Regions from separate parts of the Colwellia sp. SU-HH00943 genome, predicted to be linked through region 1. Evidence: predicted binding sites of a transcription regulator. Region 1 holds the regulator's gene; each other region holds the start of a gene.
The links. Region 1 encodes FNR, which switches genes on or off when oxygen is low (the NO sensors DNR and NnrR bind a similar motif). Its sites were predicted from a motif close to TTGATCTAGATCAA; they were not measured.
Positions count from the first base shown of each region.

Region 1 (3,192 bases):
AATGACCGTTTCAGGTAAACCTTCTTCAACATGCGTGTTGATGACGCTGATATCAAATTTGTTCGCGTGCGAAATCATTGCTTGTTGATGATGTTTGAGCATAGTGTCATTGTATTCAGTTGAGTTAAACTCAGGAATTTCAATCGCCACGTTGACGGGGGTACCAGGGAAGGAATTTACTAGGTGTACATTCGCTTGAATTAATGAGGCTAAATGTTTTGCCTCTTCGGTAATTTTTATGTTTAAAGAGCGGTGCTCTTCTTCATCGCTGCCTACATTTAATGCAGCAATAACATTACCGTTCTCTGGCCATGCATGCTCTTTCACTAACAGTACAGGGCAAGGGCATTTACGTAATATATGCCAGTCAGTTGGCGTGAAAACGACAGATTTGAGCTTGTCATGCTGATGAGTGCCTTTAATGACAATGTTGTAGTTATCTTGTATTACTTTTTCGACAATAGCTTCAAAGGGGCGGTTATGCCAAACCACTTGGCAGTCAATGTCTAAATCGCCTTTTACTTCATTTATAATATTTTCAAGCCAAAGGGTTTTATCTTTAATTACTGATTGGCGCATAACATCACGCTCATCACTAGAGAGGATTGTGGTCATTTCATAAGAAAAATCAAAGATAGTTAAAAATGCAGTGACGTTTACACTACTATCACCCGAAGCAGTAATGCTTGCTGCTAATTCAACGGCTCTTTTTAAGGCTTTCTGTTCATCCGTTGTTGGATCAATAACGGCGAGGATATTTTGGTAGGTTTCCATGATTAATCTCACTTTTGTTTATTTACAATATAACCATTCCTAAGATAGTTTATAGCAAATGTATGAAATTAATGCTTGTTTTAAATCAATTTATTTAAAATTTGATACTAGTGTTACTGTCAGTAACACTAGTGAATTATGAGGGATTATAGCTCTGCGCAATCAATGAGTTCATCAATATCTAAAATTGTAATGAGTTTACCATCAACTTTGATTAGACCATTTTTATGAAAACGGTTTAGAAGTCTACTGATGGTTTCAACCGTCAAACCTATATAATTACCAATATCACTACGTGTCATGGTTAAACGAAATTCTGTGGCAGATAATCCACGAGCATGATATCGCTCACTCAAACTTACTAAGAAAGTGGCAACCCGTTGCTCGGCATTTTTGCGATTTAGCAGCGTTAACATTTCTTGATCGGTACGGATTTCATTACTCATTAATCGCAACACTTGCTTCTTAAGTTTCGGCATAGTGTTAGATAGTGTATCTAAATTGTTATAAGGAATTTCACATACCATAGATGTTTCAAGTGCTTGAGCGAAACTCTTATGTTCAGTATCAGCAATAGCATCAAAACCTAATAAATCGCCAGCTAGGTGGAAACCAGTAATTTGCTCTTCACCTTGTTCATTGACGGTAAAAGTTTTAAAGGTACCAGAGCGAATTGCATACAGTGCGTGCATCTCTTGGCCATCAGTAAAAATTTTATCGCCTTTATGGATAGGGCGCTTACGATCGATAATATCGTCTAGCGTATTAAGCTCTTGATCATTCAGTGTAAAAGGTAAACAAAGTTCACTAATACTGCAGTTTTGACACTTTATATGCTGTGCACTTGGGCAACTTTTATTTTGCATGCGTTACTCTTTTTTGTAGAGTTTTTAATAACCTAAACTCTTTTTTAATAAGGTCTTAACCCTAATATACAGGACTGGACTATGGTATTAGAACATGTGGTGATATGCAACAATAAAACTATAAATACCAAATGATATTAATGTTAACGCCATCACTTTTCGTAAGCTTGAATTGGTTAGTAGGCTTTTTATACTGTTAAAGCTTAGAGATAACGTTAGTAGTGCTGGGAGGGTACCTAGGCCGAAAAGTAACATAATGCTAGCCCCGGTCATTGCGTTGCCACTGGCCAATGCCCAAGTGAGTGTTGAGTATACTAAACCACAAGGTAACCAGCCCCAAATTGCGCCTAACGAAAGTGCTTTTACAGGGCTTGTGACAGGGATAACTTTTTTAGTTAAAGGTGATATATAACGCCATAGTTTTTGTCCTAACGCCTCAATGCGGTTAAGCCATAATAACCACTGACCTATATAGAGCCCTAATAGAATAAGAAAAATAGCTGAAAGCATTCTTAATCCAGCCAGTGGTAAGCCAATATTTTTAGCCGCAATTGAGCCCGTATAGCCAACAATGGCACCGATAAAACTATAAGAGATAATCCGTCCAACGTTATAACTAACAATTAAGGTAATATTTCTTGATGGGGAGGGAGGAGTTTGAGAATTAACAGGGATTACTTGATTGCTATATTTATTAGCAGGGAGTGCAGAGGTTAGCATAGTGGTTATACCGCCGCACATAGTAATACAATGGCCTGAGCCAAGTAAACCAACAATAAAAGCAGACAATAAGTCTAGGGTCATTATTTTATCTGCTCTTGTGTTTCAGGCTCTTGTATTCCAGGTTTGTGTTCGTTGGCCGTCTGTTGTTCTTTGTTTACTGTATTTGGATTATTGTCTTTTTTTATCGTGTTATCTTCATTGTCATCAAACAGAATGCTCATCCCTTGTTTTTCAAGATCTTCAAATTGCTCAGTTTTTACTGCCCAAAAAAATAAGTAAATTCCAATACAGGTAAGTAAGACAGCAATTGGGATTAAAATATAAATTATGCTCATATAAGACTCTTATTTTACTTTTCTTGTTTAACTTTTCTTAGTAAACGTAGTGAGTTCGTAATAACCAAAATAGAGCTAGCAGACATGCCTATTACCGCCATATAAGGTGTGATATAGCCAGCAACTGCTAACGGTAAAACAATAGCATTATAACCAAAGGCCCATAAATAGTTTTGAAAAATAATACGACGTGTTTTTAGCGCGACTTTTGTTAAGGTATTTACACTTGATAGTTGGTCATTTAATAGGATTACATCGGCACCACTTTTGGCTATATCTGTACCACAGCCCATGGCCATAGAAATATGTGCAGCACCAAAAACAGGTGAGTCGTTAACACCGTCTCCCACCATAACAACTTTTGCATCATCTTGTTTTTGAAGACTATAAAGCATCTCCATTTTATCGGTAGCGGTTAGGTTTCCGTGTGACTTAGTTATTGCTAATTGCTGTGCGACTTTATCACAAGCAATTTGACTATCGCCTGATAACAT
Region 1 is NZ_BAAJLW010000003.1:134,861-138,052, forward strand. Features, by position in the region: gene uspE (universal stress protein UspE) at 1-774, opposite strand, end outside; gene fnr (fumarate/nitrate reduction transcriptional regulator Fnr) at 921-1,640, opposite strand; gene AC27GZ_RS09130 (sulfite exporter TauE/SafE family protein) at 1,728-2,444, opposite strand; gene ccoS (cbb3-type cytochrome oxidase assembly protein CcoS) at 2,444-2,698, opposite strand; gene AC27GZ_RS09140 (heavy metal translocating P-type ATPase) at 2,713-3,192, opposite strand, start outside.

Region 2 (3,192 bases), on a different contig from region 1:
AAAGTAAAAAAACTAAGTTTTGACCATTTTCAGGAAAGAAAGCAGCAGCAAATAAGGCATAAACAGGTAAGCGAGCACCACAAGACATAAAGGGCGACATCATCACAGTGGTAATACGTTCTCGCTCACTATCTAAAACTCGAGTTGCCATAACAGCAGGTACAGTACAGCCAAAACCAACTATCAGTGGTACAAAGGCCTTACCAGGTAAGCCGATTTTCTGCATAACACTATCAACAACAAATGCTGCTCTGGCCAAATAACCCGAAGTTTCCAATATCAGCAAGCCAATAAATAAACAAACAATAACAGGAATAAAAGTCGCAACAGTTTGTATGCCTGCGCCGACACCCTCAACGATGGTTAACAGCCATTGAGGTAAGTCTAGCGGCGCAAGAAAGTGCAAAGGATAAGAAACGAATATTGTGCCGCTGAGAATATCAAAAAAATCAATAAAAGCGCCACCAACATTAATCGCAAACATGAAGAGTAAATACATCATGCCTAAAAATACTGGGACACCCGCGATTGGATGCAAAACAAAATTATCAAGCCGATCACTAAAGTTAATACTATGTGAAACACTAGCATTAGCGCGACTTAACATATCTAAAATATAATCTTGCTTAGCTTGAATACTGGTATTTCGCTCAGAAAAGTCTGTTTTTTTTATTTTATTACAGTCACTTAATTTAGGTAAAGAGTCAGTCAAGCCTTGCTCAAAAACAGCTAAAGCATCAGTTTTTTTGGCGCTTAAAATAAATACCGGACAACCTAGTTCTTCACTTAATTTATCTATATCAAGACTAAGTTCATCTTGCTTATCCACTTTATTAAGCACCACTATCATAGGAACGCCTAATTCAAGTAACTGCATCGTCAAATAAAGCTGTCTCGATAATTGATTAATATCAATAACATTAATCAAACAATCTATATGTTTTTCAGTGATAAACGCTTGAGAAATTGAAAGGTCTTCCCCCTGCTCTCCACGCTTTGTTAATGAACTTAAACCTGGTAAGTCAGACAGTGTTGCAGGTTGACCTTGTAGAGTAATCGACGACTGTTTACTGGCAACAGTAACACCAGAAAAGTTACCTACTTTTTGTTTTTTATCGGACAAGACATTGAATAAGGTACTTTTTCCTGAGTTTGCAAAACCCACTAAAGCAAAGTGTTTATTTTTTAAAGATAATAAAGGGGACTGTTCGTCATGCGAATCAGTATTACAACAACTCATAAAGGAAACTCATAAAAAATTATCAATAGTTTAAAGGCAAACTACTTTTATTTGCTCTGCAACAGAGCGCTGAAGACTTATTTTAGTATTATGTAATTTAAACGCGAGTGGACCATTAAAAGGCGCTTTATGGGCAAGCGTGACTTTAGTGCGTAAAGTAAAACCTTGTTCTAATAATTGAGATGCTAGGGTTTCATCAAGCGGTAAAGCACTAATTTTGGCTACCTGATTTTTACTTAAATCCACTAATGTCATGGCTTCACCTGTCTATTAACACAATTAAATCCTTAATAACCTAAGTACTATACGCAGTTAAAGTTAATGAGAATTACTATTATTAACGATTCTACACAAAGCGCTGAGCACTGACAATGAAAACAATGTTCATAAATAGGGGCTTTTGATAGGGATCAAGGAAGTATTCAAAAAAAACACTTTAAGGCGTAAGCCTCAAAGTGTTTTTGTTTTTAATCAGATGAAAAAATATCACTTATAAAAGTGTTTATTAGTCCACTAATCTTCGCTGCTATCAACTTCTTCTTGAGTTGCCTGTAATGGCGTAACAGCTTCAACAACTACCTTATCTACGCGCTGTAAGCCACGAGGAAGTTTATTTCCTCGACGCCCACGTTCACCACGATAATGCTCTATATCACTAGCTTTTAGGGTCAGTTTACGTTTTCCAGCATGTAAAGTCACCGCTGCGCCTTCAGGGACTATGGCTAATAAGGTTACAAACTCTTCACGAGATTTTGCTCGCGCTGAAGGAATATTTATGATTTTGTTACCTTTACCTTTGCTTAACATTGGCAAGTTTTTCACTGGAAAAACAAGCATTCTCCCTTCTGTAGTAATGGTTAAGCAACAATCGCTATCAATATCGTCAATCGTTTGTGGGGTCATGACCTTAGCAGCAGGCGGCAATGAAATCATCGCCTTACCATTTTTATTTCGTGAAATCATGTCACTGAAAGAGCTGATAAAGCCATAGCCTGCATCACTAACAAGCAAATACTTATCTTCATCGTTTGCCATAACGCAGTGCACAAATGTTTCGCCAGCAGACAAGTTGAAGCGCCCAGTTAATGGCTCACCTTGACTTCGGGCTGTCGGTAACGTGTGGGCATCAGTTGTGAAAGCTCGGCCAGATGAGTCAAAAAATGCTACCGGACGATTACTTCGCCCTTTTGCACTGCATAAATAACTGTCGCCTGCTTTATAGTTCATGGCCGCAGGATCAATATCATGTCCTTTAGCACAACGAGCCCAGCCTTTATCCGAAACAACAATGGTCACTGGTTCACTTGGTACTAAATCTTTTTGCGTTAATGCTTTTGCCTCACTACGCTCGACAAGTTTAGAGCGACGCTCATCACCATATTGTTCAGCCGCTGCCAAAATTTCTTTTTTCATCAGCGTGTTCATACGTGCTTTTGAATTAAGTACTTTTTCTAAATGCTCACGCTCTTTATTTAGTTCATCTTGCTCAGCTTTAATTTTTATTTCTTCAAGCTTAGCTAATTGGCGTAATTTGATTTCTAAAATAGCGTTTGCTTGAATTTCAGATAAACTAAACCGTGACATTAACTCTGCTTTTGGGTCATCAAAATTGCGAATAATTTCAATAACTTCATCAATATTAAGATAGGCAATTAATAAGCCATCTAAAATATGTAAACGAGCCAACACTTTGTCTAATCGGTACTGCAAACGACGACGCACAGTTTCACGACGATATTCTAACCATTCCGTTAAAATTTCACGCAAATTTTTCACCGCGGGTCGACTATCAAGACCTATCATATTGATGTTGACGCGGTAATTTTTTTCTAAATCGGTACTGGCGAATAAATGTTGCATTAATTGCTCAGTATCTACTCGGTTAGAGCGAGGCACAATCACTAATCGTACAGGGTTTTCATGATCAGACTCATCGCGAAGGTCTACCACCA
Region 2 is NZ_BAAJLW010000004.1:96,436-99,627, forward strand. Features, by position in the region: gene feoB (ferrous iron transport protein B) at 1-1,240, opposite strand, end outside; gene AC27GZ_RS12090 (FeoA family protein) at 1,271-1,495, opposite strand; gene parC (DNA topoisomerase IV subunit A) at 1,754-3,192, opposite strand, start outside.
Region 2: a site for FNR is predicted at 1,641-1,654, ahead of AC27GZ_RS12090 (FeoA family protein). Genes of this name have one in related genera too.

Region 3 (3,192 bases), 240 kb from region 1:
AATCTGAATGGACAGCGGATAAAAAACGATTGCCTGGCGATTTAGCGATGTGGTTTTTTATTTTGGCTGAACTCACTGTTTTTGCAATCTTATTTATCGGTTTTGCTATTGCAGAGCAACTAAATATTGAGATGTTCAGTTTAGGGAAAGCTGAATTACACCAAAATGCAGGGTTAATAAATACTATTGCTTTGATCACCAGCAGTTATTTTGTCGCTATCGCACTCAATGCTATGTATCAAAATCGTGGTAATAAAGCGGCGAACTTACTGCTTGTGGCTTTACTTTTTGCCTGTATTTATATTTTTGTGAAAATTTGGGAATATTTTTCTTTATTTGAATTAGGTATAGACATTGAAACTAATACCTTTTTTACTTTGTATTTTATGATCACTTTTTTCCATTTAATGCACGTGCTTTTGGGTATGGTTATTTTGGGGTTTGTTGGTGTTAAAGCGTTTAAAAATGGTTATAACAAAACCAATATTTCTGGCTTTGAATCAGGTGCGAGTTATTGGCATATGGTTGATATGCTTTGGATTATTCTTTTCCCAATTATTTATGTTATTTGATGAAAGATGATTTTGCTAAAGTATAAAAGTTTAACCCGTAGAATATTAACCATGAGTTGGTTATTTTTACTCATTTTAACCCTTATTTCTGTGGGGATAGGTGAGTTACTTGAGGTGTTTTCAAAGAGTAACCATTTATTGATTATCTGTGTTTTATTGATAACCTGTTTAAAAGGGCAACAAATAACAGATATTTTTATGGAGTTAAAACATGCACCAACACTTTGGAGAAATTTGCTGTTAACCTATGTTATTGTATTACCAATTATCATTGCACTAATTTATCTAATATAATTACTTAGTCGACAACTAGCGATATAAAGGCAGGTTTAGTCTATGAAGTCTAATGAAAACAACAGCTTTGCGATAATCTACCAGTCTTTATATTTAGCAAATCTATTACTGTTACCCCTCCTGAGTTTCTTCGTTTTACTGTATTACTTGTACAAGTCATCTCAAGGAAAATCAAATAAAATTCACTTATCAAACTATAACAAAATACACTTATATCGAAGTATTCAACTCTCAGCATTTGCAGGTGTATTACTTGCTATCGCGCCAATATTTTATCTGTTTTATTCAAGCCAATTTAGTACCTCGTTAATGATTGTTATATTTTATTTTGTCACGATGCATGCTTGCTTTGTTTTAATAGGCATGTTCAATTTAGCGCGAGCCATGGCAAAAAAACTCCCTATTTTTTAAGTAGCTTTGAGCTCTTTACTTTTGCTGCTTACTTTTGTGGCTTAAATTAGCGGTTTTACTTCCGTGCCTTGGCTTCCTTTTTTAGTTTGTGATTTATTTAGCTTGTCTTTAAACACTAATCATTTGATACACATCACATTGCGGGGATAAATACTTGCTACAATTTGGCTATGAAAAATAGTTAAATTACTGGAATTTTAATGGAAGAGTGGGTTGGTGGTCTTTGGCATAAATATATCACTCGAAAAGCTAATCCTGAATATGATCTGGCTAGAGTCACCTTTGATGAAGTCAGTAAATCAGTGGGGGTCGTGTTTAGAGCGTTGGGCGGTAATGCGGTAAAGCGTGTAGAAGCGGCAAGCGCACGAGAATATTTAACAAGAAAAAGTTTTTTACAAAAAATATCAGGTGACAATCAACAGATTTCTCTAGCATGGCAAGATGATGAAAGCTTACGATTACCCGAATCACTCGCCATTTTTGAACAGAAATCTCTTAACTACGATTTATATATTTGGTTGGCAGTACTGGCTGCAAATCATCAAGGAAAGTTCAATCATTGGGCAAACGACAATCAATCACTTGTTGTGAATGTTTTGGAAAAATTTCCATCAATGCGCTTACGTTACCAAAAATTAGCTAAAGCTTTTGTTGATCAAAGACCTGCTATTGATGATCTACCAATAGCTGAGCAAGCAATGGAGAAAGCCATTGTTCAAGCTTTATTAAAACCTGGAACAGTGACTGAATTTCCCTTAGTTAATTTTGCGCCAAAAGCTGTGTTCTTATGGTTATATCCTTCAGCAAAAGCCGATAGTTTAGTTAGCCCTGAGTATAAAGAATCCCCTGAAACATCAGAAAGCAATCAACAAAATAAAATCACCAAAAAAACAGAAACCAGTCGTAAAAAAGCTGAGCGGGTTGATTCACCCAATGAAAAGCACGGTATGATGATTTTTCGTTTAGAGAGTATGTTTTCTTGGAGTGAATTCTCTAAGCTAGATCGTGGTTGTGATGATAGTGATGATGATGAAGATAGCCAAAGTACCATAGAAGATTTAGATGTAATTACTTTATCAAAACAACAAGAACAGCAAAGAAGTGGGCAAATTAAGATAGATTTAGATCTACCTTCTGCTTCTGAAGATGATATTCCCTTGGGAGATGGCATCTCTTTACCTGAATGGGAATATAAAAAGCAACAATTACAACCGGATAGATGTTTATTACAGCCTATGCTTCCTCGAGATGCTAAGCCACAAAAGTTACCGATAAAACTACAAAAGTTAGCAAAAACAATACAAGCACAATTTGAACAATTACGTAGTGTACGCTACTGGCTAAAAGCACAACCACAAGGTGAAGAGTTAGATTTAGGCGCATGGTTGGATTTTCATGTTGAAAGTAAAATGTCGGCAACAGCTGAAAAAGGCTTGTTTAAATCATTTCGTGGTAATAACCGTGACTTATCATGTCTTTTGCTTGCCGACTTATCTATGTCGACAGATGCTCATCTAGACAATGAACATCGTGTTATTGACGTTGTACAAGACAGCTTATTACTATTTGGCGAGGCTTTACAATCGGTAGGCGATAATTTTGCTATGTATGGCTTTTCATCAGTAAAACGCCATAACGTACGTTTTACCATGTTGAAAAACTTTAATGAGCCCTATAGCGATCATGTTCGTGGCAGAATACAAGCAATTCGTCCAGGGTTCTACACTAGAATGGGCGCAGCTATTAGACAAGCAACCAAAGTTATTGAAGAGCAAAAAAGTACTGAGAAATTATTATTAATTTTAACTGATGGTAAACCTAATGACATTGATCATTATGAAGGACGTTTTGGTATTGAGGATACACACCAAGCCATTTGTGAAGCTAAAAAACTGGGCATTAAACCCTTTTGCAT
Region 3 is NZ_BAAJLW010000003.1:379,224-382,415, forward strand. Features, by position in the region: gene AC27GZ_RS10095 (cytochrome c oxidase subunit 3 family protein) at 1-572, shown strand, start outside; gene AC27GZ_RS10100 (cytochrome C oxidase subunit IV family protein) at 624-866, shown strand; gene AC27GZ_RS10105 (hypothetical protein) at 909-1,277, shown strand; gene AC27GZ_RS10110 (nitric oxide reductase activation protein NorD) at 1,478-3,192, shown strand, end outside.
Region 3: a site for FNR is predicted at 1,401-1,414, ahead of AC27GZ_RS10110 (nitric oxide reductase activation protein NorD). Genes of this name have one in related genera too.

Region 4 (3,192 bases), on a different contig from region 1:
AACTCAACTAATAAACGTTGCCAGTCTTGTTGTTTAAGAGCCTGTGAAAGTCGCCATTGCAACATGGATTGATCCAAAGAGGCAAGTTCAAGCTTGTCTAACCATTCTCGCGCTTTACTATGATTTTTTGACGCCAGCGCAACAGCAAACCTTTCTGCTATTTCTACTTGCTGCTTGGAAGTAAAAGTAAATGTTTGTTGCGCCTTTTTATAGCTCTTCAAGGCTGTATCTGGGTAGCGCCAAATTAATCGTTTAAAACCATAGGTTAAAATTTGGGTTTCTCTGACTGATTTATTTGGGAAGTATTTCAGCTTACTTACAATAGAAGGGTCTCGGCGTGTTTTATGCCATAATTTTGCTAAATATTGCTGCTCAGGGGGCAATAGCTTGGTTAAATAAGGAAGTAGTGTGTGCTTTCCGCCATCTGCGGCTAATTCAACTCGCTGCCAAATAACATCGTTGGTTCGATACCCTGTTTTTTGCCAGCGTTCAAATAAAGGATCACAAACCTTATCTTGTGACTTACCCACAACCCATAGTTTAGTCACTTGTGGCAGCACAACACTCTCAGGGAGTCCAGACTGTAGCTGAAATCTTAAGTAGTGGCATGTAAGCTTGGCATTGCTTGTGGGTTTATAAAAATTTAAAAATAATTGTGTCTGCTTCTTTTTTGCTAAATAAGATAGCCAAGCTTTACGTAACGGCCAATCCAGTGGTGTACCTTGATATTTATCTAAAAACTTCATTATCTCTTTTGATGAAGACAAGCGAAGGTTAGCCATCAGTTTTTTCTGATCTAAATAAGGTTGAAGTGGGTAATAATGTAATTGATTATATAAACTCTGATATTCTGCTGAGTTACTTTTATTAACTAGCTTCTCTGCTTTTAAAAACTGTTTTTGTAGCGCTTTATTGACAGTTAAATGTAATGGTTCATTGGCAGAAACCGTTGTACTAATAACTAAAGCTATAACTAGCCAGCACAGCAAATTTATTCTAATTACAGTCATGGGTTTGATATCGTAAACTCTTTAATATTCTCTAGTATAGATTATCTATAAATTTATTAGTTTTAACTACTCTGAATTCGTTTATAGATGCAGTACAATAGCTAGTCTACACCTTTTTTTTAATAAATTAGACTATTTAAGTTATGACAAGCACTATTTTTCAAACTGCCGATCATTTTTTAGACGCTTTAGGTTTACGCTGCCCAGAGCCTGTTATGATGGTGCGTTTAAAAATTAGAAAAATAGCGAGTGGAGAAACCTTATTAATAAAGTGTGACGATCCTTCAACTACCCGTGATATTCCCAGTTTTTGTCGTTTTATGGAACATGAACTTATCGCCAAACAAGTAGCTGAAAAACCGTATTTATACGTAATTAAAAAGCTCTAATTGTTCTAGAGTTCTACTTTTTTCAGCATAAAAAATAACTCATCTTTTAATTTTAAGCGTTGTAGTTTTCTTTTTTCAATATACTCGTCGCTTGTGTTTTCAACACCTTGTTCGATACGAACAACTTCTTGATTGACTTCATGGTAATCTTTAAACAAACGAGCAAAGTGATTATCATTCATTTTTAAGTGATGTATTTCATCATTAAATTCTGGAAATTCGTGGTGTAAATCATGCTTTTCTATGATCATAATTTTCTCCTAACTGATTCAATTATTATTGATACCTTTCAATTAACACTCTACGCCGATATCTATCTAGCTTTTTGATCTAGCACAATACACTTTCCTTTTTCTGTTACTCTTTTTTATCACTTCATTTCCTTCACCCATTATGTCACTCCTTTGTAACTAAATATGTATTTAGCGAACTAGTCGCCAAATACATACTCTATATTTGAGTGTTTAAATTAAAGGATATTCATTGATGAAATCTATCAAACAGCTTTTAAAAAATAATCAGCAATTCGTTGTTTTTATAGTTTTAATGACGGTATTTAGAAGTGCAATCGCTGATTGGTATACTGTGCCAACTGGATCTATGCAGCCAACAATCAAGGAAGGTGATCGAATCGTGGTCAACAAAATGGCTTACGATTTACGTCTGCCTTTTAGTCAACTTTCCCTTTTAAAAACAAGTGAGCCTCAACGTGGTGATATTGCAGTGTTTGAATCTAAAGCTGCAGATAACAGGCTTATCAAACGTGTTATTGGTCTTCCTGGTGATGTAATTAGTATGAGGGATGAAAAGTTATTTATTAACGGTAAACCTGTGCTTTATTCTCCGTTAAATCAGGATTCAAACCAACTTTTTAGTATTGAACATTTAGGTGTCGTCAAACATGCTATTAAGGTTGATAGTAATAAGAGTAATCAACTGAGTAACTTTAATGCCGTTACAGTGCCTAGTAACCATTATTTAGTGCTTGGCGATAACCGTCGAAATAGCGCTGATTCACGTGTCTATGGCTTCGTTCCTCGTCATGAATTGAAGGGAAAAGCAATCAGCATCGCCTTTTCACTTAACTATGAAAACTATTACCTTCCTCGTGCTAATCGATTTTTTAAAGATCTATATAATATATGATACGCTCAATTAGCTGATACTTTTCTACTTTACTGATTAGCAGGCATAAAAAAGGGCATTTTGTTATGCCCTTTTCATTTTAAAGCTTTGCTAGCTCGTGCTTTATTGCAGTAGTGAGATATCTGCTATTGCAAAGAAGCTATTACGAATTTCGTTTAATAAAGTTAATCTATTTACTTTTACCGCTTCATCATCGCTCATAACCATCACACTATCGAAGAAAGTATCTATAGGTGTTTTCAACGCTGCTAACTCTGTTAATGCTGCTTGATAGTTTTTATCTGCGACTAAAGGTGCAACTTTTAAACTTATCGTTTCAAAAACGGCAAATAAATCTTGCTCAGCCTGTTCGCTTGCTAAATCTGATTTAAATGCCTCGTAAAGCTGCCCATCAAACTTCGCCAAAATATTACCAACACGCTTATTTGCTGCTGCAAGTGTTGCTGCTTCCGGTAAACCACCAAAAAAGCTCACTGCTTTAATACGTTTATCAAAATCTAATGGCGCACTTGGTTTTTTCGCTAAAACAGCATTAATAACATCAACTGCTATTCCTTGCTCTTGATAAAAGGCACGGAAACGTCCCATAACGAAATCAAGGACATTATCAGCTGTGTTCTCGTTAGTTAATTTATCACCAAAAAGCT
Region 4 is NZ_BAAJLW010000001.1:1,141,434-1,144,625, reverse strand. Features, by position in the region: gene AC27GZ_RS05050 (transglycosylase SLT domain-containing protein) at 1-1,010, opposite strand, end outside; gene tusA (sulfurtransferase TusA) at 1,154-1,399, shown strand; gene AC27GZ_RS05040 (HP1242/YdcH family protein) at 1,405-1,650, opposite strand; gene lepB (signal peptidase I) at 1,886-2,545, shown strand; gene glyS (glycine--tRNA ligase subunit beta) at 2,648-3,192, opposite strand, start outside.
Region 4: a site for FNR is predicted at 1,725-1,738, ahead of AC27GZ_RS05040 (HP1242/YdcH family protein). Genes of this name have one in related genera too.